3 linked regions of the Fulvivirga ulvae genome follow. The main gene of each other region encodes a partner of the protein of the gene in region 3 in a complex. Links are inferred from orthologs where the notes say so. Each region holds a gene or a part of one and is shown on either strand. Other genes may lie near its edges.

What was found.
Region 1: the proteins of accD (region 3) and accB are in contact, whole or in part, in a solved structure (PDB 8UXZ), measured with the Escherichia coli proteins. The link is inferred for Fulvivirga ulvae from one-to-one orthologs.
Region 2: the proteins of accD (region 3) and LVD17_RS22085 are in contact, whole or in part, in a solved structure (PDB 8UXZ), measured with the Escherichia coli proteins. The link is inferred for Fulvivirga ulvae from one-to-one orthologs.

What each region holds. Positions count from the first base shown.
Region 1 is NZ_CP089981.1:356,572-360,633, forward strand. Bases 434-3,302 are described here. They hold accB (acetyl-CoA carboxylase biotin carboxyl carrier protein), read left to right. Parts: upstream 434-1,558; coding sequence 1,559-2,047; downstream 2,048-3,302. Other genes in these bases: LVD17_RS01520 (beta-ketoacyl-ACP synthase III), read left to right, coding at 434-913; efp (elongation factor P), read left to right, coding at 968-1,534; accC (acetyl-CoA carboxylase biotin carboxylase subunit), read left to right, coding at 2,121-3,302. Outside these bases: more of LVD17_RS01520, read left to right, coding at 1-433; more of accC, read left to right, coding at 3,303-3,467; LVD17_RS01540 (hypothetical protein), read left to right, coding at 3,614-4,062. UniProt on the Escherichia coli protein: This protein is a component of the acetyl coenzyme A carboxylase complex; first, biotin carboxylase catalyzes the carboxylation of the carrier protein and then the transcarboxylase transfers the carboxyl group to form malonyl-CoA.
Region 2 is NZ_CP089981.1:5,234,993-5,239,076, reverse strand. The notes cover bases 677-3,567. They hold LVD17_RS22085 (acetyl-CoA carboxylase carboxyltransferase subunit alpha), read right to left. Parts: upstream 2,651-3,567; coding sequence 1,703-2,650; downstream 677-1,702. Other genes in these bases: LVD17_RS22075 (response regulator), read right to left, coding at 3,272-3,567; LVD17_RS22090 (MBL fold metallo-hydrolase), read right to left, coding at 693-1,535; LVD17_RS22095 (patatin-like phospholipase family protein), read right to left, coding at 677-693. In the rest of the region: more of LVD17_RS22095, read right to left, coding at 1-676; more of LVD17_RS22075, read right to left, coding at 3,568-3,646; LVD17_RS22070 (PAS domain S-box protein), read right to left, coding at 3,651-4,084. UniProt on the Escherichia coli protein: Component of the acetyl coenzyme A carboxylase (ACC) complex. First, biotin carboxylase catalyzes the carboxylation of biotin on its carrier protein (BCCP) and then the CO(2) group is transferred by the carboxyltransferase to acetyl-CoA to form malonyl-CoA.
Region 3 is NZ_CP089981.1:2,711,286-2,715,353, reverse strand. The notes cover bases 1,194-4,068. They hold accD (acetyl-CoA carboxylase, carboxyltransferase subunit beta), read right to left. Parts: upstream 3,114-4,068; coding sequence 2,274-3,113; downstream 1,194-2,273. Other genes in these bases: fbaA (class II fructose-bisphosphate aldolase), read left to right, coding at 3,309-4,068; LVD17_RS11265 (ABC transporter permease), read right to left, coding at 1,194-2,086. In the rest of the region: more of LVD17_RS11265, read right to left, coding at 1-1,193.

The sequences.
Region 1 (4,062 bases), 2.4 Mb from region 3 along the record:
GGATACCAGTGACGAATGGATAACCTCCAGAACTGGTATAAAAGAAAGAAGAATTCTGAAAGGTGAAGGCCAGGGAACATCGGTAATGGCCGCTGCGGCAGCTAAGGGCCTTCTGGAAAAAACCGGCACTAATCCTGAAGATATTGATCTGATCATCTGCGCAACGGTAACACCCGACATGGTCTTCCCGGCTACAGCCAATGTAATCTCAGCAGAAATCGGAGCCGTTAATGCATTCAGTTATGACATCGGAGCAGCATGCTCCGGATTTCTTTATGCACTTACTACGGGCAGCCAGTTCATAGAAACAGGAAAATATAAAAAAGTGTTGGTAATAGGGGCAGATAAAATGTCATCTATTATTGACTACACCGACAGAACGACCTGCATCATCTTTGGTGATGGTGCCGGAGCAGTACTACTGGAGCCTACCACCGAAGATGTGGGCCTGATAGACGCTATTCACAAAGCAGATGGAAAAGGTGCTGAATTCTTAAATATGAAAGCAGGGGGTAGCAGGTACCCGGCTACAGTTGAAACAGTTACCGCAAAAGAGCATTATGCACGTCAGGACGGGGCCACTGTATTTAAATTTGCAGTAACCAACATGGCAGACTATGCAGCCAAGATCATGGAAAGAAATAACCTGACTGCTGAAAAAGTAGACTGGCTTGTCGCTCACCAGGCAAATAAGAGGATCATTGATGCCACTGCCCAAAGGATGGGACTTACCGAGGATAAGGTAATGATGAATATAGAGAGGTATGGCAATACAACATCCGGTACTATTCCATTGTTATTATGGGATTATGAGTCCCAGTTAAAAAAAGGAGATAATCTTGTGATGGCCGCTTTTGGAGGTGGATTTACCTGGGGAGCCATTTATCTCAAATGGGCATACGATCCCAAGTAATCTTTTATTGTTATTCTTAAGTTCATTTGTAAATTAGTTTAAAATTATTCTGACATGGCAACAACGGCCGACTTTAAAAACGGTTTATGCTTAGAGTATAACAATGGGCTCTATACCATTGTAGAGTTTCAGCACGTTAAACCCGGCAAAGGACCAGCCTTTGTAAGAACAAAATTAAAAAGCCTGACCACCGGTAAGGTTGTTGAGAATACGTTCTCAGCCGGACATAAGATCACTACAGCAAGAATTGAAAGAAGGCCTCACCAGTTTCTATACAAAGATGATCTTGGCTACCATTTTATGGATAGCAGTACTTTTGAACAGGCTGTAGTAGACGAAGATCTTATCGAAAACACCGGTCTGATCAAAGACGGACAGGAAGTTGATATACTATACCACGCTGAAGCAGAGAAAATTATAGGGCTTGAATTGCCTGCCTTTGTAGAGCTGGTAATTACTTATACGGAACCCGGTATTAAAGGCGATACGGCAACAAATGCCACAAAGCCGGCTACTCTGGAAACCGGAGCAGAAATTCAGGTGCCTTTATTTATTAATGAAGGTGATAAAATAAAAATTGATACAAGAACCAACTCTTACTCAGAAAGAGTAAAGGAATAAACTAACCGAAGAAAATTTCTCCATATGAAGACAAAAGAAATCAGAGACCTTATCGACTTCATATCCCAAACGGGACTTAATGAGGTAAACATAGAAACCGAAGAGTTGAAGCTATCAGTAAAAAGAGAAGCTGACGTTCAGACACGTTTTGTAGAAGCCAGTGCCCCGGCAGTAGCTCCTCAAACCGTGGCTGCCGCCCCTGTACAACAGCAGGTAGCAGCTACTCCGGCAACAAGTGGTGGTGAAGCCCCTAAAGCAGAAAGCACCTCAAGCTATGTTGAAGTGAAATCCCCTATGATAGGAACCTTCTACAGGTCTCCAAACCCTGACTCTCCTCCTTTTGTTGCAGTAGGCGACAAAGTTGAAAAAGGACAGCCTGTGTGTATCATTGAAGCTATGAAGCTATTTAATGAAATAGAAACTGAAGTATCAGGAACTATTGTAAAAGTAATGGTTGACAATGCTTCACCAGTAGAATACGACCAGGTATTATTCCTTGTTGATCCGTCCTGATAATTTACGATTCTAAGAGAGAATCCTTAATGGACAGCTTTATTAATTAATCGTAAGTCTAAACTAGATTATTGTGTTTAAAAAAATATTAATAGCCAACAGAGGAGAGATCGCGCTAAGAATAATCAGGACATGCCGTGAGATGAATATTAGAACCGTGGCAGTCTACTCTCTTGCCGACAAAGACAGCCTTCATGTTCGATTTGCAGATGAAGCCGTTTGTATCGGAAAAGCGCCAAGTAGTGAATCATACTTGAACATTCCTAACCTGATCGCCGCAGCAGAAATCACTAATGCTGATGCCATCCATCCAGGATACGGATTTCTTGCAGAAAATGCGGAATTCAGTGCTGTTTGCCAGGAATATGGCATCAAATTTATTGGTGCATCTCCAGACATGATCAATAAAATGGGTGACAAGGCCACCGCCAAGGCTACAATGAAAAAAGCAGGTGTGCCGACTATTCCCGGCTCCGAAGGACTTTTAAAAAGTGTGGAGGAGGGAATGAAGATTGCTGAAAAGATCAAATACCCTATCATACTTAAAGCAACTGCCGGTGGTGGTGGTCGTGGTATGCGTATTGTGAAGGATGAGTCAGGTTTTAAGAAAGCATGGGATGATGCCAGGCAAGAATCTGCTGCTGCCTTCGGAAATAACGGACTTTATCTTGAAAAATTCGTTGAAGAACCTCGACACATTGAAATTCAGGTAGTAGGAGATAAAAATGGAAGGGTTTGTCACTTGTCGGAACGCGACTGCTCTATTCAAAGAAGGCATCAAAAACTTGTTGAAGAAACACCATCTCCTATCGTAGGTCAAAAGTTACGGGAAAAAATGGGAGCGGCTGCCATTAAAGGAGCTGAAGCCATTAAATATGAAGGGGCTGGTACAGTAGAGTTTCTTGTTGATAAACATGGCGACTTCTATTTCATGGAAATGAATACAAGGATACAGGTAGAGCATCCGATAACCGAAGAAGTAACTGATTTCGATCTGATCAAAGAGCAGATAAAAGTAGCTGCAGGTGTTGAAATCTCAGGAAAGAATTACTTCCCTAATCTGTACGCGATGGAATGCAGGATCAACGCAGAAGATCCGGCAAATGGGTTTCGTCCCTCTCCGGGTAAGATCACAAACCTGCACATGCCTGGTGGCCATGGTGTACGAGTGGATAGCCACGTGTATGCCGGCTATACCATTCCGCCTAACTACGATTCCATGATTGCCAAACTTATTGTAAGCGGCCAGTCAAGGGAAGAAGTAATCACAAGGATGAAGCGTGCACTGTCAGAGTTTGTAATTGAAGGAATAAAGACGACCATTCCTTTCCATTTAAAACTAATGGATGACAAGCAGTTCCAGGATGGCAACTTTACTACAAAGTTCCTCGAAACTTTTGACTTCACCGACCTGAAATAAAAGTATAACTACCAGATTAAAAGCTACTCGATTGAATTTGAGTAGCTTTTTTTATTGCCGCTATTTATCTTTTCCCCCTAAATACTGTTAATTAAGTAGCTTTTTTATCCGATTCGAATTACTTTGATACCTGAAACTGATCCCGTATGAAATACTTACTTCTTACTTCATTAATGCTCAGCATGTTATGGTGCAATGCCCAGGACTCCACGCGTATGTGGCTGCATTTCGGAACAAGTATAAACTCATATAATGGAGATCTCGAAGGGAAAAAGAAGTATACTTCATCCTTTCATCTCGGGCTTCAGCTTAACAAAAAGAAAAGACTCAACGGCAATATTAATATTGGTGCAGGTACACTTAATGGAGAAGATCGGGATTTTACATTTGACTCAAATCAGACGCCTCTCCCCTCTCCTAATAAGTTTTTTAAAACCAGCTTTTTCTATATCAACTATGACCTGCATTACAATATCATAAAGAAGAAAAATTTCATTGCTTATATAAGCCAGGGTATTGGAATGATCCGTTTCTCTCCAAAGGATGATGAAGGTAATGATCTTGCCGATTTGCCGCAGACACGCGCCGAGCAGGA
Region 2 (4,084 bases), 2.5 Mb from region 3 along the record:
ATCATCAACATTGGTCAGATCAAGCACTTTATAACTTTCAAGCCCCAAAGGTTCTATAAAAAAATCGCATTGGCTACTTCTGCTGTAGACATTACAGCCGATTGCCAGCAATAACGCTCTCTCCATAACCAAGCGAGCATTTTTAGGCTCAAAATTATGATCAATCGGATTGGAATGTGAGCCTATAATTACATCACAATTCTTTCTCAAAGGCTCGCAAGGCAGGTTATTCAATATACCTCCGTCAATATAAAGTTCTCCTTCAAATTCGATAGGATCAAATAATACGGGTATGCACGATGAAGCACATATGGCCCCAATGAGCTTACCCGTGCTAAAAAACTCAGTTAAACCGGTCCTTAGGTTGGTTGCTGCAACATGTAGAGGAATTTTCAGTGCTTCAAAGTTATTTTGAGGTATGTATTTCTCCAGGAATTTATGCATTACATCCATTTTGAGAATCCCCCTCCAACTCATGGCGGGTTGCAAGAACCGAAAGGCTTTGACCTCTTTAACAATATCAAGGATGTCATCAGTGGTATAACCATATGAGAAAAGAGCACCGACTATTGAGCCTGCACTGGTTCCTGATATCTCTGAAAAGTTAATACCAGCTTCCTGAAGAGCTTTTATAACCCCAAGGTGAGCAATTCCGCGTGCCCCGCCACCGGATAATACCAGTCCCACTTTCATCAAAGCACCTCCTTTAGAGAAAAGGTTTTGTCCAGCCTTACGCCTTTTTCAGTATGCTTTACGGTACAGCATTCATTTACAGGATCATGCTCCAGAAAAAGTATGTATTCATTATCTGCAGCTTCTTTGAGAAAAGCCTCCTTTTCTGATAATGTAAGTAATGGGCGTGTATCATAGCCCATTACATAGGGAAGCGGAATATGACCTGTGGAAGGAAGCAGGTCAGCCATAAAAACAATTACGCGATCCTTATAGCTGATCCTGGGGATCATTTGCTTATCAGTATGCCCGTCAGCGGTAATAATATCAAATTGAGAAAAAGGTGAACTGCCATCAAGGGGAACAAAATTCAAATGGCCGCTTTCCTGCATGGGCACAATATTTTCTTTCAAAAAGCTTGCCTTTTCCCGTGCATTAGGTTCTGTTGCCCACTGCCAGTGACTTTCATTGGACCAGTATTTAGCATTTTTGAACACCAGCTCTAACTTATCCTGCCCATTATACTTCACACCTCCACCGCAATGATCAAAATGTAGGTGTGTAAGAAACATATCAGTGATATCATCATGACTAAAACCTGCCTGGTTCAGGGATTTCTGAAGACTGGCATCTCCATGTAAATCATAATGACTAAAAAACTTATCACTCTGCTTATTGCCGATACCATTGTCTATCAATATGAGTTGATCACCATCCTCTATCAGTAAACATCGCATAGCCCAACTGCACATATTATTTTCATCAGCAGGGTTGGTTCTTGACCATAAAGATTTGGGTACAACGCCAAACATTGCACCACCGTCGAGTTTAAAATATCCTGTATTAATTACATGTAAATTCATAAATCTCTCTTCATTAATCTCTTTCCAATTACTATTGTATTATCCACACTACCTAATTTCAATCATTGATCAGGCACAATTATCCTTCTTTCGGCATGTACGAATAACAATTAAAAAGCCACAAGACAGGTCCTGTGGCTTAAATTTATAAAGATTTTTTTATGAGCTTACTCTTTTACTACACCCATTTGACAGAACTTATCTATCCTCTTCTCAATCCTTTCTTCTGGAGTCATGGCCTGGAGTTCTTTTGTATGCTCAAGTATAACCTTTTTCATCTCCTTAGACATCCCCTTAAGATCTGTGTGAGCACCACCAAGTGGCTCATTGATGATACCATCGATAAGTTTCAGGTCAAGCATATCATGGGATGTTACGCGCATGGCTTCAGCAGCCTGCTCTTTGTAATCCCAACTTCTCCAAAGGATGGTGGAACAGTTTTCCGGCGATATCACTGAGTACCAGGTATTCTCGAGCATAAGTACTTTATCACCTATAGCAATGCCCAACGCTCCTCCTGATGCTCCCTCACCAATTACAATACATATAACAGGCACTTTGAGCATAAACATCTCTTTAAGATTACGGGCTATAGCCTCCCCTTGTCCCCTTTCCTCAGCTTCAAGCCCGGGAAATGCACCCGGAGTATCTATTAATGTAATAATAGGTTTATTAAATTTTTCAGCCATCTTCATCAAACGAAGGGCTTTTCTATAACCCTCAGGGTTGGCCATCCCAAAGTTGCGTAGCTGTCTTTGCTTGGTATTACGCCCTTTTTGCTGACCGATAATCATGAAAGTCTGTTTACTTATAGTAGCAAAACCTCCTACTATGGCTTTATCATCCTTCACGGTTCTGTCTCCGTGAAGTTCAATAAAATCATCAGACATCTCATAGATATAGTCAAGCGTATAAGGACGCTCAGGATGTCTTGACAGTTGAACACGCTGCCAGCGTGTGAGGTTACTAAATGTTTCCTTTTTCAGATTTTTAATCTTAGTTTCCAGAGATTTTACAGCATCCTTGACATCCACATCGCTCTCCTGAGCGATCTTTTTCATGTCTTCCAACTTAGCTTCTAACTCTGCAATGGGTTTTTCGAAATCCAATAGCATGTCTGTTTAGTTAAGGGTACAAAATTAGAACTAATATTTACTTTTGGTAAGCATATGAGGTATTTTAAAAGGGCATCAAAAAAAATTAAATAAATTTAAGTCAGGTGTTGCATTTAAAAAAAGGTAAGTATACATTTGCATCACCTTAAACGAAAGGGCTTAAAAACACATTTAAAATGGTCTGGTAGTTCAGCTGGTTAGAATGCCTGCCTGTCACGCAGGAGGTCGCGGGTTCGAGTCCCGTCCAGACCGCACGACACAAGTCAAGCAACACTAAAACCGCTTAAAAATATTTTAAGCGGTTTTTTTTATGCCTATTATAACTCACCAATCAGCACCATGTGATAAGGTGTAAAAACCTGTCGAGTGAGTGAATCGGAAAAACAAGAACTCCCAACGTAAGGCTTACCCGTGAAACAGGACAAAACTACCCCATTGCTATTTCACCCTGATTTGCTTACTACTTTTGCCGATTGCTATTAACAACTTTCTGTCAAATACAGAAGCAAAAAGTTTGTGTCTCCCCAGAAATTCCACCTGATCCAAAAACTGCCCGGTAACCAGAAAACCAAAGGTATCTCAAGAAAAAGATTTCAACATAGAAGGGGAAAATGCTGCAAGTCAAAGCTTTTCAATCCATTCCACTGTTAATGGTTTTGAAATAAAGCCTTTTACAACGGGGTATAGTGTAGATTTATATTTGTCTTCAGGATCAATTGATGAAGTAAGCATAAACAGCCTGCAGTTGCTATTCAAAGCAAATGATGTATTTCGATAATCATCTAAAAATTCCCACCCGTCCATTTCAGGCATATTGATATCCAACAGTATGATCTCAGGTATAAATTCTGATGTTGGTATAATAGATTTAAGATACACCAATGCCTCCTTGGGATTGGTATAAGTAACTACACTATGACCTTTAATTTTAAATAATTCCTTATTGATCATATTCGCTATAGGATCATCATCTATAAGCAAGACATTTCTGTTCATTTAGTTATTTTTCCATTTTATTGAAACGGGGAAGACATACCTTAAAAACTGAGCCTTCGTGCACTTTGCTAGTTACCTCAACATACCCGCCAAGAGACTCGGTCATTGTCTTTACCATATTAAGCCCCACACCCCTGCCTGACATGGAATCATCGTTATGAAATCGTTTATAAAGTCCAAATATCTTATCTCCATATTTCTTCAGATCTATCCCTCTCCCGTTGTCCTGAACTGACAAACAAACAAATGATCCTTCATTACTGGTTTGTACATGAACAACAGGTTCGCGATCGGTATGTTTGTATATTATTGCATTAGATAGCAGATATAACATGATATTACGAATGTAGTTCTTCAGAGAGTCAATATGAGTAATATGAAAATTATCTGAAATAGTAGCGGAAGATAAATCAACATCAGCTGACAGTTGATTTACAG
Region 3 (4,068 bases):
CCAAAACTGAAAACAGGCCAAGCACGCTGCCTGAGCTTGCTTCATTTTTGTACTGTTTGGTTAACTCCTCGTTCAAAAATGAATATTTAAACGGCTCCTGGGGAACAAACTCCTGCCATTTACTCTCAATAGCCGCTATGGTTTCCGAGAGTTCTCCTTCTCTGATGCGTATCGATATGAACGCTACGTTATTGAGACCATTCTCATCGCTCATAAGCACGAAAGGGCTTATTGCATCCCTGAGTGTCATATAATGAAAATTACGAACGACTCCAATCACCTCAAACTTTCTAATTAAGGGAGTATCTCCAGGTACTGTATTCGTTAGCTTCATACCAATAGGGTTTTCTCCAAGAAGTTCAGCCGTCCGCTCATTGACAACCACCGATAATGAGTCGTTGAAATTTTCTGAAAATCCGCGCCCCTGAACAATTTCAAACCCCATTGTTTCACTGTAATGATCATCCAGTTGCATTGCATTAACCGTAAGCACTTCAGAGGCTCCGGGAGGCATAAACTGAATGCCGAAGTACTGATTTACAGGCAGAGATCCTGACCCACCCACCGATAAAACCTGCGGAAGGTCTCGAAGCTCATCCATAAATGTTTTTTGCTGAGTATCAAGAATGTTAGCCCGCTCCAAAATCATCACCCGGTCCTTGTCAAACCCCAGATCCTTACTTTTTATATAAGTTAGCTGATCCCATACAATCAGCGTTCCTGCTATCAAAAAAATAGAGATGGCAAACTGAAACACAACCAAGCCATTTCTAAACCATGCAGTGTTCTTATTGGTTAAGATGTTTCCCTTAAGCACCCTCACCGGATTGAATCCCGACAGGACAAAAGCGGGGTACGTGCCAGCCAGAAGCCCAACCATGATGGCAAATAATAGAACCACAAGTACGTTTGCGGAACTAATCTCCAAAACAAGATTCTTTTCTAATAACGTATTGAAGTACGGAAGTGCCAGATAAACCAAAACCAACGCCATAACAGTGGCAGCAAGCGCGATAATGACCGACTCCGTGATAAACTGGCCTATTAATTGACCCCGGGCGGATCCAAGGGTCTTCCGAATACCAACTTCCTTAGCTCGTTCTGTCGATCTTGCTGTAGATAAATTCATAAAGTTTATACATGCAATAATGAGTATTAACAAAGCAATGGAAGTGAAGACATAAATATCATAGATATTACCACCTGCTGCAAACTCCCCTTGATATTCTATAGGATGCAGATGAATATCCTCAAGTGGAATAAGCGTATAATTATAGCCATTACCAGCGCTGACATATTGTTCGTAGCTCATATTGAGATTACTTTCTATTTGTGGGGCGGCGTAGCGTTTTACCATTCCGGGAAATTTACTTTCCAACTGCACTGCAGAAGTTTCAGGCTTGAGTTTCAAATAAGTGTGAGTGGTAAATGAGACAAAATTTTCATTTTGAAATATAAAAGGAAGGCTCCTCAAAGATGTAACAAAATCAAATGTCAGGTGTGAGTTCTCTGGTATGTTTTCGATCACACCAGTCACCAAAAATTCGCCAAAATCCGTATTTAGAGTTTTTCCCAAAGGGTCCGATTCGCCAAAATACTTAGCCTCTATATCCCGCGTAATCACTACACTCTGAGGCAGGGAAAGCGCCTTATTAAGATCACCCTTGATTGCGCGGAAACTAAACAGATCAAAGAAGGTGGAATCTGCTGCTATAAAGTTATTTTCTTCGAAAACCTTCTCATTGCCAGCGTCATCACTATACCGAACTATTATTGGGTTATTAGCACCTCCAAATACCCGCGTGGCGTTAATAACTTCAGGAAAATCACTTACCAATACATCGGAAAAAGAGTGAGGTGTAACCGCATAGTTGGTTTTATGATCAGGATAGAGCCTTTCCAATACAAATTTGTAGATCTGGTCTGAATCCTTATGAAAATCGTCATAGGAGAGCTCATCCTGAACATTTATTACAATCATAAGACAACTTGCAACACCGATAGACAGTCCTGCTACATTTATGAAAGTGTATATCTTATTCTTTAGCAGGCTTCTCAGAGCTATTTTAATATAGTTACGAACCATGGCATTAATCTTTAGAGTAAATATAATTACCCGATTTCAATACTATAAGTTACAAATAAACTATCAACAGCGTTTATAAGAAGACATATAACAGCTCTTACCCACCATAAAAGAAACCTATTAAACAAAAAATCTCAGCCAGCGTACGCTAACTGAGATCCTCAAATCTATAATTTTATACAAATTTCTATTGAAGCATTTTAAGCAAAATAGCAAGTTTGCTTTTCAAATTTCTTCTGTCCACAATAAAATCCAGGAATCCGTGCTCCAGAACAAATTCTGCACTTTGAAAACCCTTAGGCAGGTCCTTGCCAATGGTCTCCCTGATCACCCTCGGTCCCGCAAAACCAATCAAAGCACCTGGTTCGGCTATATTGAAGTCACCCAACATGGCATAAGAGGCTGTTACTCCACCGGTTGTAGGGTCGGTAAGCAATGAAATATATGGTATTTTCTCTTCGCTAAGCAGTGCAAGTTTCGCTGAAGTCTTTGCCATCTGCATTAATGACAGGCCTGCCTCCATCATTCTGGCGCCTCCCGATTTGGAAATCATCAAAAATGCAATCTTTTCCTTAAGAGAATGGTCAATAGCCCGAGCAATCTTCTCGCCCACTACTGAACCCATAGAACCTCCAATAAAATTAAAATCCATACAGGCAATAGTGATGTCGATCCCGTTAAGCTTGCCGTATGCAGTACGAACAGCATCCTTAAGGTCAGTTTTGGATTGAGTTGCCTTTATTCTATCAGGGTAGGGCTTGCTATCTGTAAATTTAAGCGGATCGGCAGATTCCATTTCAGGATCAAGCTCGGTAAATTTGTTGTTGTCAAAAAGTATTTCAAAATACTCTCTGGATCCTATTCTTGCATGGTAGCCATCTTCCGGGCTTACATATGCATTATTTTTCAACTCTCTGGTGTGAACAATTTTGCCACTTGGAGTCTTAAACCAAAGCCCATCAGGAGCCTCTTTTTTAGCTTCTGTCGGAGTTTGAATACCTTTGTCTTTTCTTTTGAACCAGCTCATTAGGTTAATTTTATATGTATCAATCCTTTACAGGATATGACTAGTCAATATAAGTAATATAATCATTGCAAATATCTACAGTATCGGTCAGCTTTCAAAAATTAGCCTTAAGAATGTGACCAACTTGAATTATTTAGTTTATTTGCAAGGCTTTTAAAGCTAATTATTATTATCTAACCTATAAAAGAATAAAAAATGTCCGCTTCACAATTTAAAGCCGGAGTCTTGACCGGTGATGATGTTCAGAAACTTTTCCAGTTTGCAAAAGAAAAGCAATTCGCCCTTCCCGCGGTAAACGTAGTCGGCACAAACTCTGTTAATGCAGTAATGGAGACCGCCAGCGAATTGAATTCTCCGATTATTATCCAGTTTTCTAACGGAGGTGCGAGCTTCTATGCCGGCAAAGGGCTGTCTAATACAGACCAAAAAGCAGCTATTGCCGGAGCCGTTTCTGGCGCACACCATGTTCATATGCTTGCCGAGCAATATGGTGCAAGAGTAATACTCCATACCGATCATGCCGCGAAAAAGCTTCTGCCATGGATTGATGGTATGCTAACTGCCGGCGAGGACTTTTATAAGGTACATGGCAAGTCACTATACAGCTCTCACATGATTGACCTTTCAGAAGAGTCATTGGAAGAGAACATTGAAATCTGTAAACGATACCTCGAACGCATGAGCAAAATGGACATGACTCTGGAAATTGAGCTTGGAGTTACCGGTGGTGAAGAAGACGGTGTTGATAATACAGGAATAGACAGTTCTAAATTGTATACGCAGCCTGAAGAGGTGGCCTATGCATATGAAGAATTAAGAAAAGTCAGCGATAAATTTACCATAGCCGCCGCATTTGGAAATGTTCATGGCGTGTATAAACCCGGCAATGTAAAGTTGACACCTGTTATCCTAAAAAATTCGCAAGACTATATTCAGAAAAAATACAATACCAGCG